Regions from separate parts of the Peribacillus simplex NBRC 15720 genome, predicted to be linked through region 2. Evidence: a T-box and tRNA genes for the amino acid it is inferred to sense, from the RefSeq annotation. Region 2 holds a T-box; the other holds one or more tRNA genes.

Region 1 (5,519 bases), 2.7 Mb from region 2:
ATTTGAACGTTGCCCCCAGGCTCTCGCTTTCCCCGTAGGAGTCTCGCACAACCGCTCCATTCTACTTTGTTGTAAAATTTAGATAGAGCCCCTTTTGTCTACCAACTGATAATCCTTCATTACCTTTATTGGTATCTTTTTATCCATATGAAGGATATTAATTATTAGAAGTCACCTTATCAGACATAGCTTTCACTGCAGGGTTAATAGAATCATTAACGAAAGGATAAATTGAAAATGGGTGAAAATAAGCACAGGTCCTCTTCCGAATCTCTGAAATTGGATACGATACATACGACATTTAAACAGGCTTTTGAAATAAAAAAGAATCCATTTCCTTGGATAAAAGCACTAAGTGCAGGCATAGCTGCTGCCTTACCTGTATTCATTGGTTTATTATTCGGAAATTTAGCTTACGGTTTACTGGCAGGGATAGGAGGTTTCACTTATTTATACGTTTTTAACCAACCGTATCACCAAAGAGCTAAAAAGATTTTCTTTGTGATGGTGGGTCTTGCTTTATCTGTTGTTTTAGGGACGCTTTTGGCTCCATACCAATTGGGAACAGCCATAATGATGGGAATCATCGGGGCAAGTGTTTTTTTTCTATTTGGTGCATTAAAGATTGCCGGTCCTTCGGCGGTTTTCTTCGTCTTAAGTTTTGCACTTGCGACAGGTATGCCCGTAGATCAAAGTCTGGCCCCGTTGCGTGGAGGCCTCGTTTTAATGGGTGGGGCACTATCTTGGATAATCTGTATGTTAGGCTGGTTTTTCAACCCTCATGGACCAGAATCGCTTGCGATGGAAAAGGTGTACAGAGAATTGGGGGCATTTTTTGATTCCATGGGAACCGAGAAATTCAATAAAGCAAGACAGGGAACGGTATTGGCGATGAAACACGCTGAAGATACACTGTTAGCCGGGTTTTCAAACAGGCGAAGTTCAGATGAGTTAAAGCGGTTGTTCTTATTGAATGAACATGCAAATGCCATATTCTTGGAGGCACTGGAAATTTCCTTGAACAAAAATATCGTACTGCCGCCAGAATTAGGTCAATCCGTTCGTGCCCTGGCCGGTTCCATTGCATCTAAAACAAAGAATAAAAAAAAGATCCTTCAACCTGACCAAATGACTGAAGAGGTGGAAGAGTTATTCATGAAGATTTATAATGCAGATGCCATCATGAATGAACCTGTCCAGAAAATCGATCAAGCAGCAACCATCTCAAAGCCTTCTTTAAAAACCATTTTTCTTGGGGCGTTCGATAAGAATTCAATTGTCTTCCTCTCTTCCGTTCGATATGGAACAATCCTTACCATTGCTGCCATCATCGCCTATTCCGCCAATTTTAACCGTTCGTACTGGATTCCCTTATCCTGTGCGGCCGTTATGTCGGGTTCGACCATCATCGCCACATTCCATGGGCGGTCCAAAGGACTTTCGGGACGGTCATCGGACTCCTGATTGCAAGTTTAATTCTTGCATCCGTTCATAACGAGTTCATCATCGTTCTGATCATTTTATGTTTAACATTCATTACAGAGCTTTTCATCGTTCGGAATTATGGATTGGCGGCGATGTTTTTTACCCCTTCAGCATTGATCATGGCGGAATATTCATCTCAAAGCTATGATTTCAGTTTTTTTGCGACTGTAAGGATAACCGATATCGTCGTTGGAAGCCTGATAGGTCTTATTGGGTCGCTGTTGCTCGGAAGTCGTTCGGCATCCAGTCTTCTCAATCATTTGATAGCCAAAACGATTCGAAGCCAGGGGCAGTTATTATTGATGGCGTTCTCTGAAAAAGATAATGACCTTGCAATTGATGAAAGCAGCGAAAGGAACAAAATGCAAACAAATATGGTGAATCTATTAACGGTCTACAATGCATCCCTTGGTGAGATATTCAAAAACAAGGCTAGACTGGAATCTCTTTGGCCCGTTATATTTTCGATAGAACAGATGGGCTATTATCTAAATGCCAGCTTGCCTGAACGGCCAGTACTATCAGAGAGAAAGCTCGCTCAGCTGCTGTATGTTTTCGAAACCATGGCGATAGCGGCAAATAAAGGTAGATCACATACTAATAAAGAAGTGCCCGAAATTGAAGGGTATTCAAAAATCCGCCAGGAAATTTTGGACCTTCAAGAAGCGCTTCGGTTTTGCGGAGGAGCAACTGGCTAATCTATCTATTGATTCTAATAAGGGAGTTCATATTTGACTCCCATTCATTTAATAAATGATTTCTTCGCCTCTGTTAATAGGATGAAATTGGCAGGATTATAGAAAAGTCTGTAAAAATGCCGGATTTCATTATAAAATGTACTTACAAACAGAAAGGTGATGAACCATGTCAAACGTTGCTAAATTTCGTGATTTTTTAACTAGTGAGAAAATCTATATGAATGAGTTGAATGAAGATGGCACCACCTTTTTTAGAGCTGAGCAAAAGTTAAAGGACGGGTGGAAGGTCCTTTTAGTATTTGCTTTCAATCAAGATGAAAATGTGGCGGACTTATTTTGCTTTAATGTCGCCGAGTTGAAGAATCCTGAAAAGAAACAGGATGTACATACACTGTTGAATGAATATAATGCTAATTTTAGGTATTCCAAGCTCTATGAAGAAAATGGGACTATTTCCATTCGGTATTCATACTCCATTGAGGGGGATATCGTACCGGATCTGGCTTTCAGGAAGTTAATCATGCTGCTTGAAACGGCACAGCAGGTTTATCCGCGTTTAATGGAAGTCATTTGGTCTTAAATCATCAGATATGATGAAAAAGTTCTCTGAATCAGGGGACTTTTTAACATCTTTACTAGAGTGAATGAATATATTAACGTTACAATACATTAATTATTAATTTTTTTTAAAGAACTATTGCATTTTTTCACATTAAACTATATAATTAATTTTGTTAGTAATTCGACAAAGTTCTACAAGGATATGCGGGTGTAGTTTAGTGGTAAAACCTCAGCCTTCCAAGCTGATGATGAGGGTTCGATTCCCTTCACCCGCTCCAATACATACTCATAACGTAGGGTTTCGTTACCTGGAGAACGAAGCTTTGCGTTTAAATATTTTTACAAGAATTCTACTGTTTACAGTGGGATTTTTTTATTGTCCAAATGCCATGTCCATCTCTTTGAATTGATAGGACGGGATGGGGGATTAATATGGGCAAAGATAACCATTGCATAGGTATCTGTTCCAATTTCGATACTAATTTGGCTGAGAGGTTGAAGAATAGGGAACCGATGAATGGATATTAATAATACGAAGGTCTTGATTACTTCTACCGTAACAAAGGTCGTGTTTCTGATGAGCTGGAGCATTAGTATAATGAATGAACCTTAAAATAAGACATTTTTTTAGATACCTAAAAAAAATGGTACTAATTTTATAAAGCATACACTTGTTCAAAAGTGATTACCTTCATTAGTAGAATCAATTTGGACAGGTGTTTGCTTTTTTTGCTTTCCACTCCGCCATTTTAGTCTTCTTCAGCAGGGAGCCTTAATGCCCCTTTCCATTTTGAGTGAATTGGTATCATCAAGATTATTGTTATTCGTATCCCAAGGTATAATAATACTAATTGCTACAATGGCTGCCATGTATTTTATACCGAAAAAAAGCGTCAATCAAAGCTATTCAGCATAACGGAATAAAATCATGAAAAGACCCCTTCCGATTGTGGAAAGGGTTTATTTCCGTTCAATTTTATTTATCCTTCGACAATAGAGTAAGTACCTTCGCCACCGTGGATTTCAAGGAACATGTCCATCAAGGATTTCGTTAGCTGATGTGCTTCCGTGATTGGAGTGTTGGGTTGTAAATAAATGATTTGGATGGCTTTTTTCGTTTCTTCTGTGACTTTCGTGCGTTCTGAATCAACGTAAGGGCTTCCGAATGCGCCCTCATGATCGGCTGATGTAATCATATTTTCCATGGAATTCAAGCGGCCGTTCAAACCGTCATAACCATCTGCCCCCTCGCCAATCTTAATCGAGATGTCTCCTGATAATTTTTCGGCATCATAAATGCCGATCGGAACTTCATATAACAGCGAGAAGAAGTTATTCAAATCGATGGCCGAATGGATGGGTGTCAAGTAATTCTGTTTTTTTACGCGGCGGTAAAGGGCTTCCACGGAGGGGCGATACCGTGACGGGTTTGTGCCAGAAGCCTTGAAGATCTCCCGCCACACTTTAATGCCGGAAAAGTCGGTCAATTCCTTTTCCTCAAGGTCGAAGAAAAGAGCTTCCTGAAATAGTTGAAGTCTTCCTTTCACCATTTGTGGGGAGGGACCTACTTCGATGTTTTCATATGTAATGATCCCAACTTTGAATTGAGGGATTTTACTGCTAAGATTAGCTGATACGGTAATTTCCAAGCGTTTCACCTCCAAAAATGATTGCAATTAGTTTATCATAGATAGCAATGGTTTGAAATGGATTCAAGCTTCAATGGGAATACTGAATGAACGTGGGTGATTTATATGGATATGAACACATTCAAGCAAGAAGTGATTTTATATAGTAAGGAAATCGGCATTGATAAAATCGGCTTTACGTCAGCCACGGCCTTTACCGAATTGAAAGGTCGGCTGATACGTCAACAGGAACTTGATTATCAGTCAGGGTTTGAAGAAGCCGATATAGAAAAAAGGGTCATGCCTGAATTGATATTCGATAAACCGCAATCCATCATTTCGATTGCACTTGCTTATCCTTCGAAATTGAAGGATGCTCCGCAAAGTACAAAAAGTGAGCGCCGTGGGATCTTTTGCCGGGCTTCTTGGGGAACGGATTATCATACCGTTCTTCGTAATAAATTGCAGTTACTTGAGGATTTCATTAAAGATAAAGTGCCCGGGGCAGTGACGAAGTCCATGGTTGATACGGGTGAATTATCAGATAGGGCAGTGGCTGAGCGTGCAGGAATTGGCTGGAGTGCAAAAAATAGTATGATCATCACTCCGGAATTCGGGTCTTATGTATACTTGGGCGACATGATTACCAACCTGCCATTTGAACCGGATCAACCGATGGAAGATCAATGCGGGACATGCAATAAATGTGTCGATGTTTGCCCGACTGGTGCGCTCGTTCAGGGCGGGCAGCTAAATTCCAAGCGTTGCATTGCGTTCTTAACGCAGACAAAAGGTTTCCTTCCTGATGAGTTCAGGACAAAAATAGGCAATCGTTTGTATGGGTGTGATACATGCCAGACTGTTTGTCCGAAAAACAAAGGAATGGATTTTCATTTTCATGAAGAGATGGAACCCGACCCTGAGCTTGCGAAACCGCTGTTGAAGCCACTGCTTACGATTTCAAATCGAGACTTTAAAGAGACATACGGCCATGTATCTGGCTCTTGGCGCGGAAAAAAACCAATCCAACGAAATGCCATTTTAGCATTGGCCCACTTCAAAGATGAAACGGCATTGCCCCAATTGATACAGGTGATGAAGGATGATCCGCGGCCTGTCATAAGGGGAACGGCGGCCTGGGCAGTTG
Region 2 (5,519 bases):
CTGTTCTTGAAGCAGGTGTTTGACACGGGCTTTAAAGAATGTGAACATATCTGCTTTAACTTCTTCAAGATCACGTTTTAAGATGTCTTTTGATTCCAGTCCTTTAAGGCCTAAAACAATAAGCTCCTCTAAAGAAATATTCCATTTCTTCTCAGCTAGAATTTGGACGACACCGCTCGCCTGCCTTCTTAAAGCGTAAGGATCCTGGGAACCTGTCGGAATGATGCCAATAGCGAAGAATGAAGACAAAGTATCAATTTTTTCGGCTAAACTCACAACCGCTCCAATGACTGAAGGCGGTACATTGTCATCCGCATGTCTTGGCATATAATGTTCATTGATAGCCGCGGCCACTTCTTTGGCTTCCCCTTTTAAGAGCGCATATTTTTCACCCATATACCCTTGCAATTCAGGGAATTCATAAACCATATGACTCACCAAATCGAACTTGGCAATTGCCGCTGTACGAAGCGCCATTTCTTTTTCCGCCTTTAAATTCAAAGCATCCGCTAGGGCACCGGTCACTGCAGTTACCCGGGCAGTTTTCTCGGCTAATGTACCGATTTCTTCATGATAAACGATGCTGTCAAGCTTTTTCAAAGCATCCGAAATCTCTTTTTTCTGATCTTCTTTATAGAAGAATGCTGCATCCGATAAGCGGGCACGCAATACTTTTTCATTACCTTTAGAAACCTTATCCAAATGGCGGTCATCGCCGTTACGCACGGTTACGAAGAAAGCAAGCAGTTTCCCGTCCTGATCTTTAACAGGGAAATATCGTTGGTGTTCCTTCATTGATGTGATAAGTACCTCAGCAGGAAGCTCAAGGAATTCTTCTTCAAAATGTCCAAATAACACCGTAGGATACTCTACCAAATTATTGACTTCTTCAAGCAGATCTTCATCGACTGGGATGATCCAGCCTTTCTCCTGCTCAAGCTCTTTAATCTGATCCAATATAACTTGTCGGCGTTTATCTGGATTCGCCATTACAAATTGTTCTTTTAGCGTATCTTCATACCGTTCCGGCTGCTCGATGATTGCACTATCGCCCAAGAAACGGTGTCCTTTTGTTTCACGGCCCGTTTCCACATCAGCAATGCTAAAAGGCACAATGTCATTGCCGAATAAGGCAATCAGCCATTTAATCGGACGGACGAAGCGGAGCTCCTGATTGGCCCAGCGCATATTTTTCGGGAACGTCATGCCGCTGATGATTTCCTGCAGCTCAGATAAAAGCTGAACGGTTTGCTGCCCTTTTATGAATTTATTCACATGGGCATATTCCACACCCTTGAGTTCTTTAAAATAAATGTCCTCTGAAGTCATGCCTTGACCCCTGACGAATCCCAATGCGGCTTTAGACCAGTTGCCTTCGCTGTCCAAAGCGATTTTCTTAGCCGGACCTTTTGCTTCTTCTTCGATATCCTTTTGGGATTCTTCCACGTCTTTCACCAATACGGCCAAACGTCTTGGTGTGGAAAAAGCTTCAACCGTTCCGAATTCAATCGCTTTTTCTGTTAGCCATTGCTGCACTTTATCTGACAACTGTTTCATTGATGCTGTCACAAAACGGGCAGGCAGCTCTTCCAATCCAATCTCCAATAACAAATCACGCTTGTTCATTTGTGTTCTCCCCTTTCACTTTCAGGATCGGGAAGCCTAATTTTTCCCGCTCTTCATAGAAGGTTTTGGCAACCTTACGCGCTAAGTTACGGCACCGGGCAATATAACCCGTTCTTTCCGTCACCGAGATGGCACCTTTTGCATCCAAAAGGTTAAATGTATGTGAACATTTCAAAACATAATCATATGCAGGATGTACAAGTCCTTCTTCCATTTGGCGATGCGCTTCCTTTTCATACATCGTGAAAAGCTGAAACAGCATATCAAGGTCGGAGGTTTCGAAAGTATATTTCGAATGTTCGTATTCCGGCTGTCCAAATATATCCCGAACTGTGAATCCATCTGTCCATTCTAGGTCAAATACGTTTTCCTTATCTTGAATGTAAGAGGCGAGACGTTCAATCCCGTATGTAATTTCCACGGAAACCGGCTTACACTCAAGGCCGCCCACTTGTTGGAAATATGTAAATTGCGTGATTTCCATTCCATCAAGCCACACTTCCCAACCGAGACCAGCACACCCTAGTGATGGATTTTCCCAGTTGTCCTCCACAAAGCGAATATCATGCTCAAGCGGATTTATCCCTAAAGCGCGTAATGAATCCAAATATAACTCTTGGATATTGTCAGGCGACGGCTTCATGATCACTTGGAACTGATGATGCTGATACAGTCGATTAGGATTCTCACCATAACGACCGTCAGCAGGACGGCGGGAAGGCTCTACGTAAGCAACGCTCCAAGGCTCCGGTCCAATGGCTCTCAGGAACGTGTATGGGCTCATCGTTCCTGCCCCTTTCTCGACATCATAAGCATTCATTAATATGCAGCCTTGTTCAGACCAATGCTTTTGTAACGTTAAAATCATATTTTGAATATTCATCGTACACCTCCAGGTTATTTAAAAAGACTCTTTTTAAAATTAAAGGTCGGAACCCAATACATTTTGGCAAACAAAAAACTCCCGTCCCTATGCGAAATGCATAGGGACGAGAGTATACCCGCGGTTCCACCCTAATTGCCGTTTATAAAACGGCCTCTTTTCAAAGCAATATGCTCCGGAAACGCCCTTCCCTGTAAATCCATATCCCGGCTTCCACCATCCCGGGTTCGCTTTTTATGGAGAATGACAGATACTCTTTTCCATCAACGCAATCTTCTTATTTTGATGATTAGAATTTTATACAAACTAGCATGGAATGTCAATAGGTCAGATCCTAAAACATATCTTTCATCGTATCAATCTGTTTCAGGAACTTTTTTGATTTCAAATGCAGACCAGAATATTCCTCATAATAAGCATCGATGATCTTCTGCAGTTCTCTTTTCGTTTCAGGCTTGACGGAAATGTTTCCGAGCCTTGATAAATCGAAATAATAAAAGATCCGCAGCAATTTGACGGCTGCAGGTGAAATTTTATAGTGATAAGGGTCTTTCCCCAGACAGCGGTGACAGATAAAGCCCGCTTCTCGAAGCGAGAAGGAGAATTCCCCTTCCGTTTCACCACATACAGCACACTGATTCAGCACTGGGTTAATCCCATTGACAGGCAGCATCTTCATTTCAAAAATGAATTTCAAAACCTCTGCGTCATATTCTTCGTTTATGTAATGCAAAGTTTGCGAAAGTAATTCATACAAATATGGATTCGGTTTCTTATCCTCGACGCTTTTATCAAGCAATTCAACAATATATGAAGCATAAGCAGTGGCAAAAAGATCCTCCCTTATGAAACGGAGTGAATCGACCATTTCGCCTTGCTGAAGACTTCCGAGTCCGGTTGATGTGGTTACAAGAAAATACCCGGAGCAAAAAAGCTGTGTGACGGCAGAAAGCCTGCTGTTAGGTTTACTGGCTCCTCTAGCCATAACGCCAATTTTTCCTAGCTCACGGGTATATATAGTAATGATTTTGTTATTTTCTCCATATGCAGTTCGCCTTATGACAATGCCTTCACATTTTTGGAGCATACCAAGACACCACCCATGCTCGCCAAGACTAACCTATGAAACAGGAAAATCAAATTCTGCTAGCTCATCATTCAATACCAAGTGTCTTTCCTGTCTCTCGACTTCTATCTCCTTAAACAGCAAATAGGTGTCCACATTACCTGTTTCACTAAATAATTCCCAGGTAAAATCCAACATATAAAGCCCACCTTTCATTTTTAACTAGCAATTATGAATATCCGACCATATGATTAGCTTGACCGTTTTCCAAGCTTTCATGACGCGTAAATTTTGTTAATTAATACTCGCTCTCATTGAAACCATAATCGCGGAGCTGGCTTGCTTTGTTACGCCAATCCTTCTGCACCTTCACCCACAGTTCCAAGAAAACCTTCGAGCCCAATAAATTTTCGATATCCACTCTGGCACGGCTACCTACTTCTTTAAGCATTTTCCCTTGCTTTCCGATGACAATGCCTTTTTGCGAATCACGTTCGACAACGATCGTCGCCATGACATTAATGGTGTCGCTGTTGTCCATTTTTTTAATCGAATCGATGACAACAGCCACTGAATGCGGAATTTCTTCCCGTGTCAGGTGCAGTACCTTTTCGCGGACCAATTCGGAGATGATAAAACGCTCAGGATGGTCGGTCACTTGGTCAGCTGGATAAAACTGGGGACCTTCAGGCAGATGTTCCTTGATTTGTTCAAGCAGTGTATCAACGTTATTCCCTTCAAGCGCAGAAATCGGAACGACTGCCGCAAAAGGGTAAAGCTGTTGGTATTTTTCAATGATCGGAAGTAAATCATCTGGATGCATCGCATCGATTTTGTTTACAACTAGGAAAACAGGCGTTTTTACGGATTGAAGTTTTTCGATGATAAACTCGTCACCGCGTCCGTATCCTTCAGTCGCATTGATCATGAAGAGAATCAAATCGACTTCTTTCAATGTATTCGTTGCCACTTTCATCATGAAATCACCAAGCTTATGCTTTGGTTTATGAATGCCAGGGGTATCGATGAAAATCATTTGTGAATCGTTTTGCGTAAGTACTCCCTGGACCTTATTTCTTGTAGTTTGCGGTTTATCGCTCATAATGGCAATCTTTTGACCGATGACCCGATTTAGAAACGTACTCTTTCCAACATTAGGTCGTCCAATAATTGAAATGAAACCTGATTTGTAACCTTTTACTTGTGTATCGTCAAATAGTTTATCCATTTAAATCCTCCGGTGAAAAAGCTCCTGGAAGCAATTCCTGTACTGTTAGTTCTTTTATATCCCCATTTAAGTTGGACAAAACGACCGGCATATCCTTTTCGCACAGTTCTGAAATAACCTGCCTGCATGCCCCGCATGGAGAAACGGGACCATCGGTATCTGCCACGACTGCAAGTTTAGTGAATTTTTTATCGTTATGGGCATAAGCGCTGAATAAAGCTGTCCTTTCGGCGCAATTACACATGCTGTATGCAGCATTTTCTATATTACAACCATGATAGACCTTTCCATCAGCGGTTAAAAGGGCTGCCCCCACCTTAAATTTGGAGTAAGGCACATAAGCTTTATCCCTTGCTTTTTTAGCTTCCTCAATCAATTCTTTTGTATTCAATTCACATCTTCCTTTCAAATTGAGTACCATTTCGGCGCAACCTACAGGCCAAACTTAGGCAAAAAGATAATCAATCCAACTATTATAGAAAATATAGCATATATGAATACAGCTCCGGCTGCAATATCTTTTGCCTGCTTGGCAAGCGGATGGATTTGATCCGTTACCAGGTCCACTACCCTTTCAATCGCTGAATTAACGAGCTCCAACGTGATTGTACCGGCTATGGCTGCCAAAATGAAAAGCCACTCCATCCCATTCAATGAGAAGTACCAACCAAAAAATACGACGATTGCCGTTAACGCGAAATGAATCTTGATATTGC

The links. A T-box is a leader RNA that pairs with one kind of tRNA and senses whether it is charged. The one in region 2 lies ahead of glyQ (glycine--tRNA ligase subunit alpha), so its partner is inferred to be a tRNA-Gly.
Region 1: it encodes a tRNA-Gly, which carries the amino acid that the T-box ahead of glyQ (glycine--tRNA ligase subunit alpha) is inferred to sense. The anticodon was not compared.

What each region holds. Positions count from the first base shown of each region.
Region 1 is NZ_CP017704.1:1,694,398-1,699,916, reverse strand. Features, by position in the region: gene BS1321_RS28105 (hypothetical protein) at 238-1,464, shown strand; gene BS1321_RS28100 (FUSC family protein) at 1,362-2,183, shown strand; gene BS1321_RS08040 (YbjN domain-containing protein) at 2,350-2,763, shown strand; tRNA gene BS1321_RS08035 (tRNA-Gly) at 2,949-3,022, shown strand; gene BS1321_RS08030 (B3/B4 domain-containing protein) at 3,725-4,393, opposite strand; gene queG (tRNA epoxyqueuosine(34) reductase QueG) at 4,499-5,519, shown strand, end outside.
Region 2 is NZ_CP017704.1:4,436,145-4,441,663, reverse strand. Features, by position in the region: gene glyS (glycine--tRNA ligase subunit beta) at 1-1,626, opposite strand, end outside; gene glyQ (glycine--tRNA ligase subunit alpha) at 1,613-2,509, opposite strand; T-box leader at 2,609-2,785, opposite strand; gene recO (DNA repair protein RecO) at 2,844-3,596, opposite strand; gene BS1321_RS21400 (YqzL family protein) at 3,630-3,773, opposite strand; gene era (GTPase Era) at 3,874-4,803, opposite strand; gene BS1321_RS21390 (cytidine deaminase) at 4,796-5,194, opposite strand; gene BS1321_RS21385 (diacylglycerol kinase family protein) at 5,236-5,519, opposite strand, start outside.